DNA from 2 places in the Agromyces sp. GL_144 genome. Region 1 is predicted to be linked to the other one. Evidence: predicted binding sites of a transcription regulator. Region 1 holds the regulator's gene; the other holds the start of a gene.
What was found. The regulator HrcA, encoded in region 1, represses chaperone genes, less so after heat shock. The targets are predictions, from matches to a motif close to TTNGCACTCGNNNNNNNCGAGTGCNAA.
Positions count from the first base shown of each region.

Region 2: a site for HrcA is predicted at 1,850-1,876, ahead of groES (co-chaperone GroES). Genes of this name have one in related genera too.

Region 1 covers NZ_CM174399.1:2,359,706-2,363,108, forward strand. The annotation lists gene AC3IPY_RS10735 (16S rRNA (uracil(1498)-N(3))-methyltransferase) at 1-24, opposite strand, end outside; gene dnaJ (molecular chaperone DnaJ) at 34-1,134, opposite strand; gene hrcA (heat-inducible transcriptional repressor HrcA) at 1,183-2,205, opposite strand; gene AC3IPY_RS10750 (DUF4870 domain-containing protein) at 2,399-2,842, shown strand; gene AC3IPY_RS10755 (DUF4870 domain-containing protein) at 2,958-3,338, shown strand; gene hemW (radical SAM family heme chaperone HemW) at 3,345-3,403, opposite strand, start outside.
Region 2 covers NZ_CM174399.1:3,290,703-3,294,105, forward strand. The annotation lists gene rarD (EamA family transporter RarD) at 258-1,211, opposite strand; gene groES (co-chaperone GroES) at 1,463-1,759, opposite strand; gene AC3IPY_RS15085 (class I SAM-dependent methyltransferase) at 1,907-3,133, shown strand; gene AC3IPY_RS15090 (hypothetical protein) at 3,112-3,403, opposite strand, start outside.

The DNA of each region.
Region 1 (3,403 bases):
CTCGTCGAGGTACAGGTGGCTCATCGCGGTGCTCTAGCCGAGGAACCGGTCGCGCAGGCGTGCGAACAGGCCCTGCTGGAAGTGGCTGAGCGCCGGTGCGGGCGCCTTCTTCGAGGCCGCGAACTGCTGCACGAGGTCGCGCTCCTTCGAGGAGAGCTTGGTCGGGGTCAGGACCTGCACTCCGACCTTGAGGTCGCCGCGGCCGTTGCCGCGGAGCTTCGTGACGCCGCGGTCCTTGACCGTGAGGATCTCGCCGCTCTGCAGGCCGGCCCTGATCTCGACGTCGACGTCGCCGTCGAGCGCCTCGATCTTCGCCGTGGTGCCGAGGATCGCGTCGGTCATCGAGATCTCGAGCGTCGCCAGCAGGTCGTCGCCGTTGCGGCTGAAGACGTCGTGGTTCTTGACCTTGATCTCGAGGTAGAGGTCGCCGTTGGGGCCGCCGGCGGGGCCGGCCTCGCCCGAGCCGGGCATCTGCAGGCGCACGCCCGTGTCGACGCCCGCGGGGATGTCGACCGGCACGGTGCGGCGGGAGCGAACGCGGCCCTGGCCCTGGCACGTCACGCAGGGCGTCGCGATGACCGTGCCGTAGCCGCGGCAGGTGCCGCAGGGGCTCGAGGTCATGACGTTGCCGAGCAGCGAGCGAACGGCGCGCTGGATCGAGCCGGTGCCGTGGCACATGTCGCAGGTGACGGGGGCCGTGCCGGGCTGGCAGCACGACCCGTTGCACGTCTGGCAGACGACGGCCGTGTCGACCTCGATCTCGCGGTGCGTGCCGAAGACGACCTCGTCGAGGCCGACCTCGACGCGGATGAGCGCGTCTTGACCCCGCTCGCGGCGCGACCTCGGCCCGCGGGTCTGCTGCCCGGCCCCGAAGAACGTCTCGAAGATGTCGCCGAACCCGCCGAAGCCCTGCGCGCCGCCGAACCCACCCTGATCGCCCAGGTCGTACTGCTGGCGCTGCTTCGGGTCGGAGAGCACGTCGTATGCATGCGTGACGGACTTGAAGCGTTCGGATGCCTCGGCACCCGGATTCACGTCGGGGTGCAGTTCTCGGGCGAGACGGCGGTAGGCCTTCTTGATCTCGTCTGGGGTGGCCTCGCGTGAGACGCCGAGGACCTCGTAGTGGTCTGCCACGGAGGGCGTGTCCTTTCGATTGCGAAAAGCCGGTGGGGGCCGGCCTGCTCAGTTCTCGCCGAGCGTGCGGGAGAGGTATCGGGCGACCGCGCGAACGGCCGCGATGCTGTGCGAATAGTCCATGCGGGTGGGCCCCACGACACCGAGCCGCGAGACGTCGCGGCCCGGGATCTCGAAGGCGCTCGAGAGCACGGATGCATCGCCGAGGCCGAACGAGGCGTTCTCGCGACCGATGCGCACGGCCACGGGATGCTCGTCGGCAGCCATCTCGCCGAAGAGGCGCAGCAGCACGACCTGCTCCTCGATGGCCTCGATGACGCCGAGGATCGATCCGGCGAAGTCCTGTTCGGTGCGCACGAGGTTCGCGGCGCCCGCGACGACCAGGCGATCCTGCCGCTGCGCGCGCGCCTGCTCGGCGAGGGTGGTCGCGAGGGTGCGGAGCACCTCGGCATCGACCCGGGCGACGTCGTCGAATGCGCCGGAGAGCGCGTCCGCGGCATCCGCCATGGCCTTGCCGCCCACGACCTCGTTGAGGCGTGCACGGAGCAGCGAGAGGGTCTCGTCGTCGATGGGGTGCGGGAGTTCGGTGACGCGCTGCTCGACCTGGCCGGAATCGGTGATGAGGATGCAGAGCACCCGGTCGGGCGCGAGGGAGACGAGTTCGACGTGACGCACGCGCGCGCTGCCGAAGCTCGGGTACTGCACGACCGCGAGCTGCCTGGTCAGCTGTGCGATCAGCCGGACCGTGCGCGCGAGCAGCTCGTCGAGGTCGCTGGACTCGCCGAGGAACGTCTCGATCGCGTGCCGCTGGGCGCGGGTCATCGGACGCACCTCGGTGAGCTGGTCGACGAACACGCGATAGCCCTTGTCGGTGGGGATGCGGCCCGACGAGGTGTGCGGGGCCGCGATCAGTTCCTCTTCTTCGAGCAGGGCCATGTCGTTGCGGATCGTCGCCGCCGAGACCCCGAACGCGTGCCGCTCGACGATCGCCTTCGAGCCGACGGGCTCGCGGGAGGCGACGTAGTCCTGCACGATCGCCCTGAGGACGGCGAGGCTGCGTTCGGAGACCATGTTCCTCGCTTTCGCCTACCCTTTAGCACTCGTTCGATGCGAGTGCCAATCATACCGCGCAACTCAGGGTAAACCCCATTGCCGACACTCCCGCCCGGCGCTACCGTGGGCGTGATCCGCGAGTCACCAAGGCTGCGACCGCCCACTCCCTCGCAGCAGCGGTTCACTCCCCGAACCCCGAAAGGCACGCATCATGTCAGATCCCAATGCAGGTCCGTCCGATCCGAACGTGCCCCCGACACCGCCGCAGCAGCCGGCCGCCGGGCAGCCCGCCGCACCCGCAGCCCCGCTCTCGCAGGAGCAGGACGTGCAGTGGGGCTCGTTCGCCCACCTCGGCGGAATCCTCGGATTCCTGCCGGCGCTGATCATCTGGCTCGTCTTCAAGGATCGCGGCCAGTTCACGAACACCGAGGCGAAGGAGGCGCTGAACTTCCAGATCACGCTCGTCTTCGCCCAGATCGCGCTGTTCATCCTCACCATGATCATCACGATCGTCACGTTCGGCCTCGGCAGCGTGCTCGGCCTGCTCTCCTGGGCCATCTGGATCGTCGGCGTGGTCTTCTCGATCATCGCGTTCCTCCAGGCCAAGGACGGCAACCACTACCGCTACCCGTTCGCCATCCGTCTCATCAAGTAGCCGACTCGCGATTCGCCCGCCGTAGGAGCGTCACCCTCCCGCGGCGGGCGTCGCTGTGCCAGCATGGTGGGCGTCCGCAGTCCCGCGGCCCAGCGCCCCGAACAGGAGTTCACGAATGTCCGACCTGCCCCCTCCTCCCCCGCCCCAGAACCCCTACCAGCAGAGCCCCCAGCTCAGCCCGAGCGACGAGAAGCTCTGGGCGACGCTGATCCACGTCGGCGGCATCTTCTTCGGGTTCATCCCGGCCCTCATCGGCTACCTGGTCCTCAAGGACAAGGGGCCCTTCGTGCGGGCGCACACCGCCACCGCACTGAACTTCCAGATCACCATGACGATCGCGGCGATCGTCAGTGCGATCCTCTGGATCGTCTTCATCGGCATCCTGCTCACGATCGCCGTCGGCATCGTGGTGATCGTCTTCAGCATCATCGCCGCGGTCAAGGCCAACCAGGGCCAGCCCTACACGTACCCGCTCTCGATCAAGTTCGTGAGCTGATCGGAGTCAGTCCTCGAGCAGGCGCCTGACGACGGCGTCCGCGAGCAGCCGTCCTCGCCTGGTGA
Region 2 (3,403 bases), 930 kb from region 1:
GGAAATGATCCAAATCGGCGGGCTGAGGCACGCCGTTCTGTCACAGTATTCGGCGAGTGCCACATCGCAAAGGAATCCCGGTCACAACCCGATAACACTGTCCGAAGTGTTACCTTCCCGTCACATTCCGACCGCCGAAGGCCCCTTCGACGCACGATTCCACCACCTGAGGCGCCCCGGTCCACCCCGTTTCGGGGGTCGGACGCGCCGCCGCGCGCAGACCGCTCGCCGAGGCATCCGCGGGTCTGCGACCCCGCTCAGGCGAGTTCGACGACCTGCCGACGCGCCGACCGCGCACCCCGCACGAGATCGATCGTGAGCACGAGCAGTGCGAGCCAGACGAGCCCGAACCCGATCCAGCGCTCGAGGGGCATCGGTTCCTGCAGCACGACGACGCCGACCAGGAACTGGATGAACGGGGCGAAGTACTGGATGAAGCCCATGTAGATGAGCGGGAGCCGCCGCGACGCCGCCGCGAACAGCAGCAGCGGCACCGCCGTGACGGCCCCGGCGAGCAGGAGCAGCACCGTGTGCCACGCGCTCACCGTGCCGAGGGTGAGCCCGGCGGTCGTGCCGACGAACACGAGCTGCACGATCGCGAGCGGCGTCAGCCAGGCCGTCTCGAGCGTGAGGCCGGACACGGCGTCGACCTTCGATCCGACGCGCTTCTTGATGAGTCCGTAGAAGCCGAACGAGAACGCGAGCACGAGCGCGATCCACGGCAACTGCCCGTAGCCGACGGCGAGCACGACCACCGCGACGATCGAGATGCCGACCGCGACCCACTGCGTGGGGTTCAGCCGCTCGCGCATCACGAGCACGCCGAGGAAGACCGTGACGATCGGGTTGATGAAGTAGCCGAGGGCCGCCTCGACGACCTGCCCGGAGACCGCCGCGTAGACGTAGGTCTGCCAGTTCACGTAGATGAGCACGCCCGCGAGCCCCATGGTGAACAGCACGCGTCGGTCGCGCACCAGCACGACGAACGGACGCCACGCGCGCGTCACCGTGATGAGGAGCACGCAGAAGACCAGGGAGAGCGTGACCCGCCAGCCGACGATCTCGAACGGACCCGAGGGCGCGAGCGCCAGGAAGTAGAGCGGGAGGAACCCCCACAGCAGGTACGAGCCGATCGCGAAGGCGAGGCCCGATCGACTGAGCACCTCACGGGGAGCCGCGGCGGGGAGCGTGGTGTCGGGGCCGGTTGTCACCAGCCAACAGTACGCCCGCCCTCGGACGACGGATGCCTCGGGGCCAGCCGTTCACCGTCGAGATCCGGACACCGTGGCCGGCCCGCGCGGCCCGCCCCCGCACGCGCGCTCCCCCGGGCGCAGCCGACGCCCCAGCGCGGCCGACGCCCCGGCACGATCGGCGCCCGGCCCCCGCAGACACGACGAGGCCCGCAGACACGACGAGGCCCGGATGCCGCTGGGGCATCCGGGCCTCGGAAGGTGCGTGTCGACTAGCGGACGACGACCGCGAGCACGTCGCGGGCCGAGAGCACGAGGAGGTCCTCGCCGCCGAACTTGACCTCGGTGCCGCCGTACTTGGAGTAGATCACCTTGTCGCCGACGGCGACGTCGAGCGGAACACGGTTGCCGTTGTCGTCGATGCGACCGGGGCCCACGGCGACGACCTCGCCCTCCTGGGGCTTCTCCTTGGCCGTGTCGGGGATGACCAGACCCGATGCGGTGGTCTGCTCTGCCTCGACCTGCTTGATGACGATGCGATCCTCGAGCGGCTTGATGGAAACCGACACGGTTGACCCCTTCTGTAGATGAAGAACTGTCTTGATGAAGACTGGTTAGCACCCTCGGAGCGAGAGTGCTAAATCGAGTCTAGGCGCGTTTTGGCACTCGTGCAACGTGAGTGCCAACACTCTGAAACGGAGTGCTAGCGTGGCCGGGTGGACCGCGCCGAGCTCGTCGAACTGCTCTCACCCGAGGGCCTCCGGCTCCTCGACTCGCTGCCCGAGTGGCACTCGAAGACCGACATCGTCGGCGCCGTCTCGGATCTTCGGCGCCGGGGCCACTCCCCCTCGCTCGTGGCGGCCGTGCTCACGCAGTCCAAGCTGCGCGCGAAGGCCCGCGCCAAGTTCGGCGACTTCGCCGCGCGCATGCTCTTCACCGAGGCCGGCCTCGAGCAGGCCACGCGCCTCCGGGTCGCCGCGCTGCACGCCGGGCGGTTCGCCAGGGCGGGCATCGGCCACGTCGCCGACCTCGGCTGCGGCATCGGCGGCGACTCGCTCGCGCTGGCGGCCGTCGAACTCGAGGTCACCGCCGCCGAGGCCGACGAGGTCACGGCGGCCATCGCCGCCTACAACCTCACGCCGTTCGAGAAGGCCCGCGTCGTGCACGAGCGCGCCGAAGACGTGCACCTCGGCGGCATCGGCGGCGCCTGGCTCGACCCCGCCCGCCGGGTCACGAGCGGCGGACGCACGCGCAGGCTCACGGATGCCTCGGACTACACGCCGAGCCTCGACTTCGCCTTCGGGCTGGCCGACCGCATGGCCGTCGGCGTGAAGCTCGGCCCCGGCACCGACCGCGACGTGATCCCGCCCGGCGTCGAGGCGCAGTGGGTCTCGGTCGGCGGCGACGTCGTCGAGCTCGGCGTGTGGTTCGGCGCGGTCGCCCGCCCCGGCATCGGCCGTGCCGCACTCGTGGTCGGCGACCAGGGCGCCGATGAGCTCACGGCGGCGGCCGACAGCGAAGATGCCCCCGTCGGCCCGCTGGGCGACTACCTCTACGAACCCGACGGTGCGGTCATCCGCGCTCGCCTCATCGGCGACCTCGCCCGCACGCACGGCGCGTGGATGCTCTCGAACGGCATCGCGTACCTCACGGCCGACACGGCCTTCGAGTCGCCGTTCGCGCAGGGCTTCCGCGTGCTCGAGCGGCTCCCGGTCGACGAACGCCAGCTCCGCCAGGCCCTTCGCGCCCGCGGCATCGGCACGCTCGAGATCAAGAAGCGCGGCAGCGACGTCGACCCCGCGGCGCTCCGCACGAGGCTCAAGCTGCAGGGCGAGGCATCCGCGACCCTCGTGATGACGCGCGAAGAGGGACGCCACGTCGCCCTGCTCGTGGAGCGACTGCCGCGATCGCCGCGCAGCGCTCAGGTCTCGAGCGCGCCGTAGACGATGGCGTAGTAGCCGATCCAGACGGCGGAGAACACGAGGCCGCCGACCCCGGTGCCGATGGCGATGAACGCGAGGGTGCGGCCGTGCTCCTCTCGGCGCAGGCCGAGCACGCCGAAGATGATGGCCGCGACCGACAGGGGCAGCATCCAGCCCACGAAGAGCGAGGCCGCCGCGCCGATGATGCCGAGGACGGCGCCGACCCAGCTGTAGACGCGGCGCTGGGTCTCCTCCTCGACGAGGTCGGTCGGCTCGTCATAGGTCTCGGGG